DNA from 3 places in the Streptomyces hamibioticus genome. Region 2 is predicted to be linked to each of the others. Evidence: predicted binding sites of a transcription regulator. Region 2 holds the regulator's gene; each other region holds the start of a gene.

Region 1 (3,271 bases), 2.1 Mb from region 2:
ACCACGCCGAGCGGGGCCTTCCGCCGGTCTTCACCACGATCCCCACCAAGCAGAAGATCGTCTTCCTCACCATCGACGACGGCGCCGAGAAGGACCCGGCGTTCCTGAAGATGATGAGCGAGCTGAAGATCCCGTACACCGCCTTCCTCAGCGACTACGTGGTGAAGGACGACTACGGCTACTTCAAGAAGATGCAGGCCCGCGGGGTCACCCTCAACAACCACACGCTCAGCCACCCCTACCTGCCCGGCCTGTCGTACGCGGCGCAGAAGCGCGAGATCTGCGGCATGCAGAAGGTCATCCGCGAGCACTACGGCAAGCGCCCCACCGTCTTCCGCCCGCCCTTCGGCAACTACAACGCGGACTCGCTGCGCGCCGCCAAGAGCTGCGGCATCAAGCACGTCCCGCTGTGGAACGAGGAGGTCTTCGTCGACCGCTGGGAGTACCGCGAGTGGGACCGGAAGATCCGCCGCGGCGACATCGTGCTCAGCCACTTCCGGGGCCGGGACGACTGGAAGGGCACCATGCCCGACATGGTCCGCCGCTTCCTGGACAAGGTCACCGCCGAGGGATACGCGGTGGCCCACCTGGAGGACTACCTGTGAGGCGGCGCCGGGTCCGGCGCCGGGCGGCCGGCACCGCCGTGGCGGCCCTGCTGCTCGCAGGCTGCGCCCAGGCGGCCGGCCCCGCCGCCCACGCGCCCGGGGACGCGGCGCAGGCCGCCGGCCGGGCGCAGGACCTCCCGCCCGTCGTGGACCACGTCCGCACCCGCGACAAGGTCGTCTTCCTCACCTACGACGACGGCGCCGAACGCCACCCGCACGTCACCGACCTGGTCCTGGCCCGGCGGCTCCCGGTCACCCTCTTCCTCACGGACACCGTCGCCGGACCGGCCTACGGCGACCTGGCGCGGCTGCGCTCGGTCGGAGCGAGCCTGCAGAACCACACCCTCGACCACCGCTCCCTGCGCGGCCTGCCCTACGCCGGCCAGCGCGCCGAGATCTGCGGCCAGCAGCGCAAGCTCAAGTCCCGCTTCGGCGTCCGCCCCCGTCTGCTCCGCCCGCCCCACGGCACCTACGACACGACGACCCTGCGCGCCGCCGCCGACTGCGGCATCACGGCGGTCGTCCTGTGGCGGGCACGGGTGACGGCCGACGGCGACTTCGCGTACTCCCGTGGGGAGCGCCGCCTGCATCCCGGCGACATCGTGGCGGTGACGGCGCCGGAGCGCACGCAGGAGCTGCTCCGGGAGATCGAGGAGAGGGGGCTGCGGGTGGGCCGCCTGGAGGACTACCTGTAGGCCGCCCCGCACCTCCGGCACTCGCCGCGGGGGTGTGCTGCGCGGGCGGACATTCACCGCGAACCCCGGCCGACGCGCCGCCGTCATTGGCACTCCGCTTGACCGAGTGCTAATCGCGGTCATAGTCTCGGCTCTGGCACTCCCCCTAGGAGAGTGCCAACAACGCGACGGGCAGGTCCGGCACCCGCGACGACGGATCGACCTGGTCGCCACCTCAGACAGTTAACCCCGTGAGATCTCCGAAGGGGGAGGTCGGATCGTGACGACCGCCAGCTCCAAGGTTGCCATCAAGCCGCTCGAGGACCGCATCGTGGTCCAGCCGCTCGACGCCGAGCAGACCACGGCCTCGGGCCTGGTCATTCCGGACACTGCCAAGGAGAAGCCCCAGGAGGGCGTCGTCCTGGCCGTGGGCCCGGGCCGCTTCGAGGACGGCAACCGCCTTCCGCTCGACGTCAACGTCGGCGACGTCGTGCTCTACAGCAAGTACGGCGGCACCGAGGTGAAGTACAACAACGAGGAGTACCTCGTCCTCTCGGCCCGCGACGTGCTCGCGATCGTCGAGAAGTAATTCACCCGAAGCACCCTGCTTTGAGCTGCGCCCCTGGCCCCCGCAATCGATAAGAAGCCGGGCGCCCGGGGCGCAGTGCCGTTCAACCCAGATTCCGGAAGAGGGCTCACGCTCCCATGGCGAAGATCCTGAAGTTCGACGAGGACGCCCGTCGCGCCCTCGAGCGCGGCGTCAACAAGCTCGCCGACACGGTGAAGGTGACGATCGGCCCCAAGGGCCGCAACGTCGTCATCGACAAGAAGTTCGGCGCCCCGACCATCACCAACGACGGTGTCACGATCGCCCGCGAGGTCGAGATCGAGGACCCGTACGAGAACCTCGGCGCCCAGCTGGTGAAGGAGGTGGCGACCAAGACCAACGACATCGCGGGCGACGGCACCACCACCGCCACCGTGCTGGCCCAGGCGCTGGTCCGCGAGGGCCTGAAGAACGTCGCCGCGGGTGCCTCCCCGGCGCTGCTGAAGAAGGGCATCGACGCGGCCGTCGCCGCCGTCTCCGAGGACCTCCTCGCCACCGCCCGCCCGATCGACGAGAAGTCCGACATCGCCGCCGTCGCCGCGCTGTCCGCCCAGGACCAGCAGGTCGGCGAGCTGATCGCCGAGGCGATGGACAAGGTCGGCAAGGACGGTGTGATCACCGTCGAGGAGTCCAACACCTTCGGCCTGGAGCTGGACTTCACCGAGGGCATGGCCTTCGACAAGGGCTACCTGTCGCCGTACTTCGTGACGGACCAGGAGCGCATGGAGGCCGTCCTCGACGACCCGTACATCCTGATCAACCAGGGCAAGATCTCCTCCATCGCGGACCTGCTGCCGCTGCTGGAGAAGGTCATCCAGGCCAACTCCTCCAAGCCGCTGCTGATCATCGCCGAGGACGTCGAGGGCGAGGCCCTGTCGACCCTCGTGGTGAACAAGATCCGCGGCACCTTCAACGCCGTCGCCGTCAAGGCCCCGGGCTTCGGCGACCGCCGCAAGGCGATGCTGCAGGACATGGCCGTCCTGACCGGCGCCACGGTCATCTCCGAGGAGGTCGGCCTCAAGCTCGACCAGGTCGGTCTCGAGGTCCTCGGCTCCGCCCGCCGGGTCACCGTCACCAAGGACGACACCACCGTCGTCGACGGTGCCGGCAAGAAGGAGGACGTGGAGGGCCGCGTCTCCCAGATCAAGGCCGAGATCGAGGCCACGGACTCCGACTGGGACCGCGAGAAGCTCCAGGAGCGCCTCGCCAAGCTGGCCGGCGGCGTGTGCGTGATCAAGGTCGGCGCCGCCACCGAGGTGGAGCTGAAGGAGCGCAAGCACCGTCTGGAGGACGCCATCTCCGCGACCCGCGCCGCGGTCGAGGAGGGCATCGTCTCCGGTGGTGGCTCCGCCCTGGTGCACGCCTCCAAGGTCCTGGAGGGCAAC
Region 2 (3,271 bases):
CACCGGCCGGACCGCCGCCGGGCCCGACCTCGCCCTCACCGGCCAGCTGGATCCGCGTGCCGTTGTCGACACCGGCCGGGATCTTCACGGTCAGGGTGCGACGGGAGCGGACCCGGCCGTCGCCGGCGCACTCCGGGCACGGGGTCGGGACCACCGTGCCGAAGCCCTGGCACTGGGGGCAGGGGCGGGAGGTCATGACCTGGCCCAGGAAGGACCGGGTCACCTGGGAGACCTCGCCGCGGCCCCGGCACATGTCACACGTCTGGGCACTCGTGCCCGGCGCCGCGCCCTCGCCGCTGCAGGTGTTGCAGACGACGGCCGTGTCGACCTGGATGTCCTTGGTGGTCCCGAACGCGGCCTCGTCCAGCTCGACCTCGATCCGGATCATCGCGTCCTGGCCCCGGCGGGTGCGCGAGCGCGGCCCGCGCTGCGACGCCGTACCGAAGAACGCGTCCATGATGTCCGAGAAGTTCCCGAAGCCGCCCGCGCCGAAGCCGCCGGCCCCGCCACCGCCGCCGGCCTGCGACAGCGGGTCGCCGCCGAGGTCGTAGACCTGCTTCTTCTGCGGGTCCGACAGCACCTCGTAAGCGGCGTTGATCTCCTTGAACCGCTCCTGGGTCTTCGGATCCGGATTGACGTCCGGGTGCAGCTCGCGCGCGAGCCGCCGGAAGGCCTTCTTGATCTCTTCCTGCGACGCGTCGCGGCGCACGCCGAGAACGGCGTAATAGTCCGTGGCCACCTACGACTCCGCCAGGATCTGTCCGACGTACCGTGCCACTGCGCGTACCGCTCCCATCGTTCCCGGGTAGTCCATGCGGGTCGGTCCGACCACGCCGAGCTTGGCAACCGCCTCGCCGCCCGAACCGTAGCCCACCGACACGACGGACGTGGAGTTGAGTCCTTCGTGGGCGTTCTCATGACCGATACGGACGGTCACGCCCGGATCCTTGGCCTCGCCGAGCAGCTTGAGGAGCACCACCTGCTCCTCCAGCGCCTCCAGCACCGGCCGGATCGTGAGGGGGAAGTCGTGCCCGAAGCGGGTGAGATTGGCGGTGCCGCCGATCATCAACCGCTCCTCGTTCTCCTCGACCAGTGTCTCCAGGAGAGTGGAGAGCACCGACGAGACCGTACCGCGGTCCTCGGGGTCGAAGGCGTCCGGAAGGTCCTCCACCAGCGTCGGCACGTCCGTGAACCGGCGGCCCGCGACCCGGCTGTTGAGCCGCGCGCGCAGATCCGCCAGCGACGACTCGCCGAACGGCGCCGGACAGTCGACCATCCGCTGCTCCACCCGCCCGGTGTCCGTGATCAGCACCAGCATCAGGCGCGCGGGCGCGAGCGAGAGCAGCTCCACGTGCCGCACGGTCGAGCGGGTCAGGGACGGGTACTGCACGACGGCGACCTGCCGGGTCAGCTGCGCCAGCAGCCGCACCGTGCGGGCCACCACGTCGTCGAGGTCGACGGCGCCCTCCAGGAAGTTCTGGATGGCGCGCCGCTCGGGGGCCGTCATCGGCTTGACCCCGGCCAGCTTGTCGACGAACAGCCGGTAGCCCTTGTCGGTGGGGATGCGCCCGGCGCTGGTGTGCGGCTGGGCGATGAACCCCTCCTCCTCCAGGGCCGCCATGTCGTTGCGCACGGTGGCCGGGGAGACGCCGAGGTTGTGCCGCTCGGTGAGGGCCTTGGAGCCGACGGGCTCCTCGGTGCCGACGTAGTCCTGGACGATGGCGCGCAGTACCTGCAGCCTTCGTTCACTGAGCATCGCGCACACCTCCAAAAGTCCTTCGTCCGGCTTCCCCTCCTGGCACTCGGCGCGTGTGAGTGCCAGACTTCCCCGGCCAGTGTACGGCCGTGGGGCACACCCCGGGCAAGGGCGGGCCTGCGCCGTCGTGCCCGGATCCGTCGTCCCCGTTAGCGTCGCGGTATGACGGTGACTTGGGAAGAGCTGGGATGGGAGAGGGTGGCGGCCGGTGTCGGGCGGTGCCGGCTGCCGGTGTGGGACTGCACGGCGGGGCTGGTCGTCGGCCGGGGCGCGGCGCTGCTGATCGACGCCGGGTCGAGCCTCGGGGAGGGCGCCCGGTTGCGTGCCGAGGCGCAGGCGCTCGCCGGTCACCGTGTGACGCATCTCGCGCTGACCCACCCCCACTTCGACCACGTCTTCGGCGCGGCGGCCTTCGCGGGCGCGGAGGTGTTCGGCGCGGTGGGCGTGGACACCGTCCTCGGTACCGGCTCCGGGCGGGACGAACTGCGGGCGGACGCGGTCGCCCACGGCCTGGACGCACGCCGGGCGGCGGAGGCGGCCGACGCCCTGGTGCCGGTGCGCCACCAGGTGTGCGGCGAGTGGACCCTCGACCTGGGCGGCGGCCGGCAGGTGCTGCTGGCCAACCTCGGGCCCGGGCACACGGCGCACGATCTGGCGGTGCTGGTGCCGGGCGACCCGGAGGTCGTCTTCTGCGGCGACCTGGTCGAGGAGTCCGGGGCTCCGCAGGCGGGCCCCGACGCCGTACCGGCGCACTGGCCCGCCGCGCTGGACCGGCTCCTCGACCTCGGCGGGGACGACGCGCTGTACGTCCCCGGGCACGGCGCGGTGGTGGACGCGGCCTTCGTCCGGGCCCAGCGGGACGCGCTGGCGGCCCGGTACGGCGTGTCGCGCTGATCACGGCACGCGGGATTCTCCTATCGTCGGGAGAATGCGCCAGTACTCCCCCGATCTGACCCCGTCGTGGAAGAAGCCGCAGCCGGTGCCGGAGGTTCCGGCCGAGCCGGGACTGGTGGTGGAGGAGCCGGGGACCGGCTTCTGCGGGGCGGTGATCGGCTGCGAGGCGGGCACGGTGACGCTGGAGGACCGCTTCGGCAAGCACCGGGTGTTCCCGCTCCAGCCGCGCGGGTTCCTGCTGGAGGGCCGGGTGGTGACACTGGTGCGGCCGTCCTCGGGGCCGGCGCGTCCGACGCGTACGGCGTCCGGTTCGGTCGCCGTTCCGGGCGCACGCGCGCGCGTGGCCCGCGCCGGGCGCATCTACGTCGAGGGGCGGCACGACGCCGAGCTGGTGGAGAAGGTGTGGGGCGACGACCTGCGCATCGAGGGCGTGGTCGTGGAGTACCTGGAGGGCGTGGACGACCTGCCGTCGATCGTCGGCGAGTTCGCCCCCGGGCCGGACGCGCGCCTGGGCGTCCTGGTGGACCACCTGGTGCCGGGCTCGAAGGAGTGGCGCATCGCGGAGTCGGTGACCAGTGAGCACGCCCTGGTGGTGGGCCACCCGTACATCGACATCTGGGA
Region 3 (3,271 bases), 1.0 Mb from region 2:
CGGCGATCATGTCGACGTACTCGCCGGTCGCGGCGTTCAGGCCGTGGCCGACGGTCAGGTTGCGGACCTTCTCCACGACGACGCCGCCCTCGAGACCACCGTTGACGGCGATCTGCTTCAGCGGGGCCTCCAGGGCGAGCTTCACGGCGTTGGCGCCGGTCGCCTCGTCACCCTCCAGCTCCAGCTTCTCGAAGACCTGGGAGGCCTGGAGCAGGGCCACGCCACCACCGGCGACGATGCCCTCCTCGACGGCCGCCTTGGCGTTGCGGACGGCGTCCTCGATGCGGTGCTTGCGCTCCTTGAGCTCGACCTCGGTGGCGGCACCGGCCTTGATGACGGCCACGCCGCCGGCCAGCTTCGCCAGGCGCTCCTGGAGCTTCTCGCGGTCGTAGTCCGAGTCGCTGTTCTCGATCTCGGCGCGGATCTGGTTGACGCGGCCGTTGACCTGGTCGGTGGAGCCGGCGCCGTCGACGATGGTGGTCTCGTCCTTGGTGATGACGACCTTGCGGGCGCGGCCCAGGAGGTCCAGGGTCGCGTTCTCCAGCTTGAGGCCGACCTCCTCGGAGATGACCTCGCCGCCCGTGAGGATGGCGATGTCGCCGAGCATGGCCTTGCGGCGGTCGCCGAAGCCCGGGGCCTTGACGGCGACGGACTTGAAGGTGCCGCGGATCTTGTTGACGACCAGGGTCGACAGGGCCTCGCCCTCGACGTCCTCGGCGATGATCAGCAGCGGCTTGCCCGACTGCATGACCTTCTCCAGGAGCGGGAGCAGGTCCTTGACGTTGGAGATCTTGGAGTTCGCGATCAGGATGTACGGGTCGTCGAGGACGGCCTCCATACGCTCCATGTCGGTGGCGAAGTACGCCGAGATGTAGCCCTTGTCGAAGCGCATACCCTCGGTGAGCTCCAGCTCCAGACCGAAGGTCTGGGACTCCTCGACGGTGATGACGCCTTCCTTGCCGACCTTGTCCATGGCCTCGGCGATCAGCTCGCCGATCTGGGTGTCGGCGGCGGAGATGGAGGCCGTGGAGGCGATCTGCTCCTTGGTCTCGACGTCCTTCGCCTGCTCCAGCAGGGCGGCGGAGACGGCCTCGACGGCCTTCTCGATACCGCGCTTCAGGGCCATCGGGTTGGCGCCGGCGGCGACGTTGCGCAGGCCCTCCTTGACCAGGGCCTGGGCGAGAACGGTCGCCGTGGTCGTACCGTCACCGGCGACGTCGTCCGTCTTCTTGGCGACTTCCTTGACCAGCTCGGCGCCGATCTTCTCGTACGGGTCCTCGAGCTCGATCTCCTTGGCGATGGACACGCCGTCGTTGGTGATCGTGGGCGCGCCCCACTTCTTCTCGAGGACGACGTTGCGGCCCTTGGGGCCGAGCGTCACCTTCACGGCGTCCGCGAGCTGGTTCATGCCGCGCTCGAGGCCGCGCCGCGCCTCCTCGTCGAACGCGATGATCTTGGCCATGTGAAGTGGTCCCTCCAGGACTGGGGGTGATTCCTTCGGACCGCGCCCGCGCCCGCGACGGACGGCTCGCAGGCCTTGTGGTTCCTTGCCCCACCCGGCCCGCGGGCCTCACCGACCCGGTCCTTCGCTGTCACTCTCACCTTCAGAGTGCTAACGCCAATGATTAGCACTCGACCCGTCCGAGTGCAAGGTGCGCCCGCGAAGCGGGCACGTCCCCGGACATGCCGGAGGGCCCACACCCTGCCGGGTGCGGACCCTCCGGAGAAGACCGTTCGCTGCGGTCGGACGCGCGTATCAGGCGGTGACGCGCACCATGTCGGCCTGCGGGCCCTTCTGACCCTGCGAGATCTCGAACTCGACCCGCTGGCCCTCTTCAAGGGTGCGGTAGCCGTCCATCTGGATCGCGCTGTAGTGGACGAAAACATCCGCACCACCGTCGACCGCGATGAAGCCGTACCCCTTCTCCGCGTTGAACCACTTGACGGTGCCCTGAGCCATGCCTAACTCCCCTATTACTGGCCCTTGCACAGATCCACACTTCGCGGATCCGGGTCAGACCTCACCCCCCAACGGATGGGGGCGTGCGCCGGAACGCGTCGACCGCGGCTGAATGTATCTGTCCAACTGCCGTCTGCAACAGGTCAATCGGACGAGAATTCTGGACGGACCCGGTCCGGAATATGGCGAGAATTCGTGCGATTCCAGGGCAAGTCGGGCCGGACGAACGGCGCAAAAGCCGCGAAAGACACCCACAGTTTGGCTACATCTTGTCGGGCGTACGGCAGGAATTCAGGGTTTCCGACCTTGCGGTCGGGAGCGCGTTCCCCAACTCTACCGCGCTCAATCACACGGAATTGCCCCCTCCGCATCTCTCACGGAGGGGGCAATAGGGGAAACCCTATGTCACCGACATTACCGTCGGTAACGGAAACGCCGGTTCAGCCGCCGGCGACCGCCGGGATGATGGACACGCCGGCCCCGTCGGGGGTCGCGGTCTCCAGGCCCTGCTCGAAGCGGACGTCGTCGTCGTTGACGTACACGTTGACGAACCGGCGCAGCTTGCCCTGGTCGTCCAGCACCCGGGCGGCGATGCCGGCGTGGTTCTTCTCCAGGTCCGAGATGACCTCGGAGAGGGTGGCGCCCTCGGCGCTCACTTCGGCCTGGCCGCCGGTGTAGGTGCGCAGGATGGTCGGGATACGAACGGTCACGCTCATGCGAGGCCAGCCTCTCGGAAGGAGTCCAGGTTCGGGCGGATGGTGGCGGTGAGGCCGGTGCCGGCCACCGCGTCGAGGGTCTTGAGGCCGTCACCGGTGTTGAGGACGACGGTCGTCAGCGCCGGGTCGAGCGCGCCGCTGTCGATGAGCTTCCTCGTCACGCCGACCGTCACACCGCCCGCCGTCTCCGCGAAGATGCCCTCGGTCCGGGCGAGCAGCCTGATCGCGTCGACCACCTGCTCGTCCGTCACGTCCTCCACCGCGCCGCCGGTGCGGCGGGCGATGTCCAGGACGTACGGGCCGTCCGCCGGGTTGCCGATGGCCAGCGACTTGGCGATGGTGTTCGGCTTCTGGGGACGGACGACGTCGTGCCCGGCCTTGAAGGCCGCGGACACCGGCGAGCAGCCCTCGGCCTGCGCGCCGAAGATCTTGTACGGCTTGTCCTCGACCAGCCCGAGCGCGATCAGTTCCTGCAGCCCCTTGTCGATCTTCGTGAGCTGGGAGCCGGAGGCGATCGGCACCACGATCTGGTCGGGCAGCTGCCAGCCGAGCTGCTCGCAGATCTCGTACGCCAGGGTCTTGGAGCCCTCCGCGT

What was found. Region 2 encodes HrcA, which represses chaperone genes, less so after heat shock. Its sites were predicted from a motif close to TTNGCACTCNGNNNNNCNGAGTGCNAA; they were not measured.
Region 1: groES (co-chaperone GroES) is a predicted target of HrcA. The motif match lies at 1,387-1,413, and genes of this name have one in related genera.
Region 3: groL (chaperonin GroEL) is a predicted target of HrcA. The motif match lies at 1,626-1,652, and genes of this name have one in related genera.

Annotation. Positions count from the first base shown of each region.
Region 1 is NZ_JBKKQY010000001.1:2,964,217-2,967,487, reverse strand. Features, by position in the region: gene ACLGIH_RS13105 (polysaccharide deacetylase family protein) at 1-605, shown strand, start outside; gene ACLGIH_RS13100 (polysaccharide deacetylase family protein) at 602-1,300, shown strand; gene groES (co-chaperone GroES) at 1,560-1,868, shown strand; gene groL (chaperonin GroEL) at 1,985-3,271, shown strand, end outside.
Region 2 is NZ_JBKKQY010000001.1:5,098,101-5,101,371, reverse strand. Features, by position in the region: gene dnaJ (molecular chaperone DnaJ) at 1-739, opposite strand, end outside; gene hrcA (heat-inducible transcriptional repressor HrcA) at 740-1,756, opposite strand; gene ACLGIH_RS23125 (MBL fold metallo-hydrolase) at 1,919-2,650, shown strand; gene ACLGIH_RS23120 (DUF3097 domain-containing protein) at 2,685-3,271, shown strand, end outside.
Region 3 is NZ_JBKKQY010000001.1:4,086,747-4,090,017, reverse strand. Features, by position in the region: gene groL (chaperonin GroEL) at 1-1,462, opposite strand, end outside; gene ACLGIH_RS18460 (cold-shock protein) at 1,757-1,960, opposite strand; gene ACLGIH_RS18455 (MoaD/ThiS family protein) at 2,401-2,676, opposite strand; gene thrC (threonine synthase) at 2,673-3,271, opposite strand, start outside.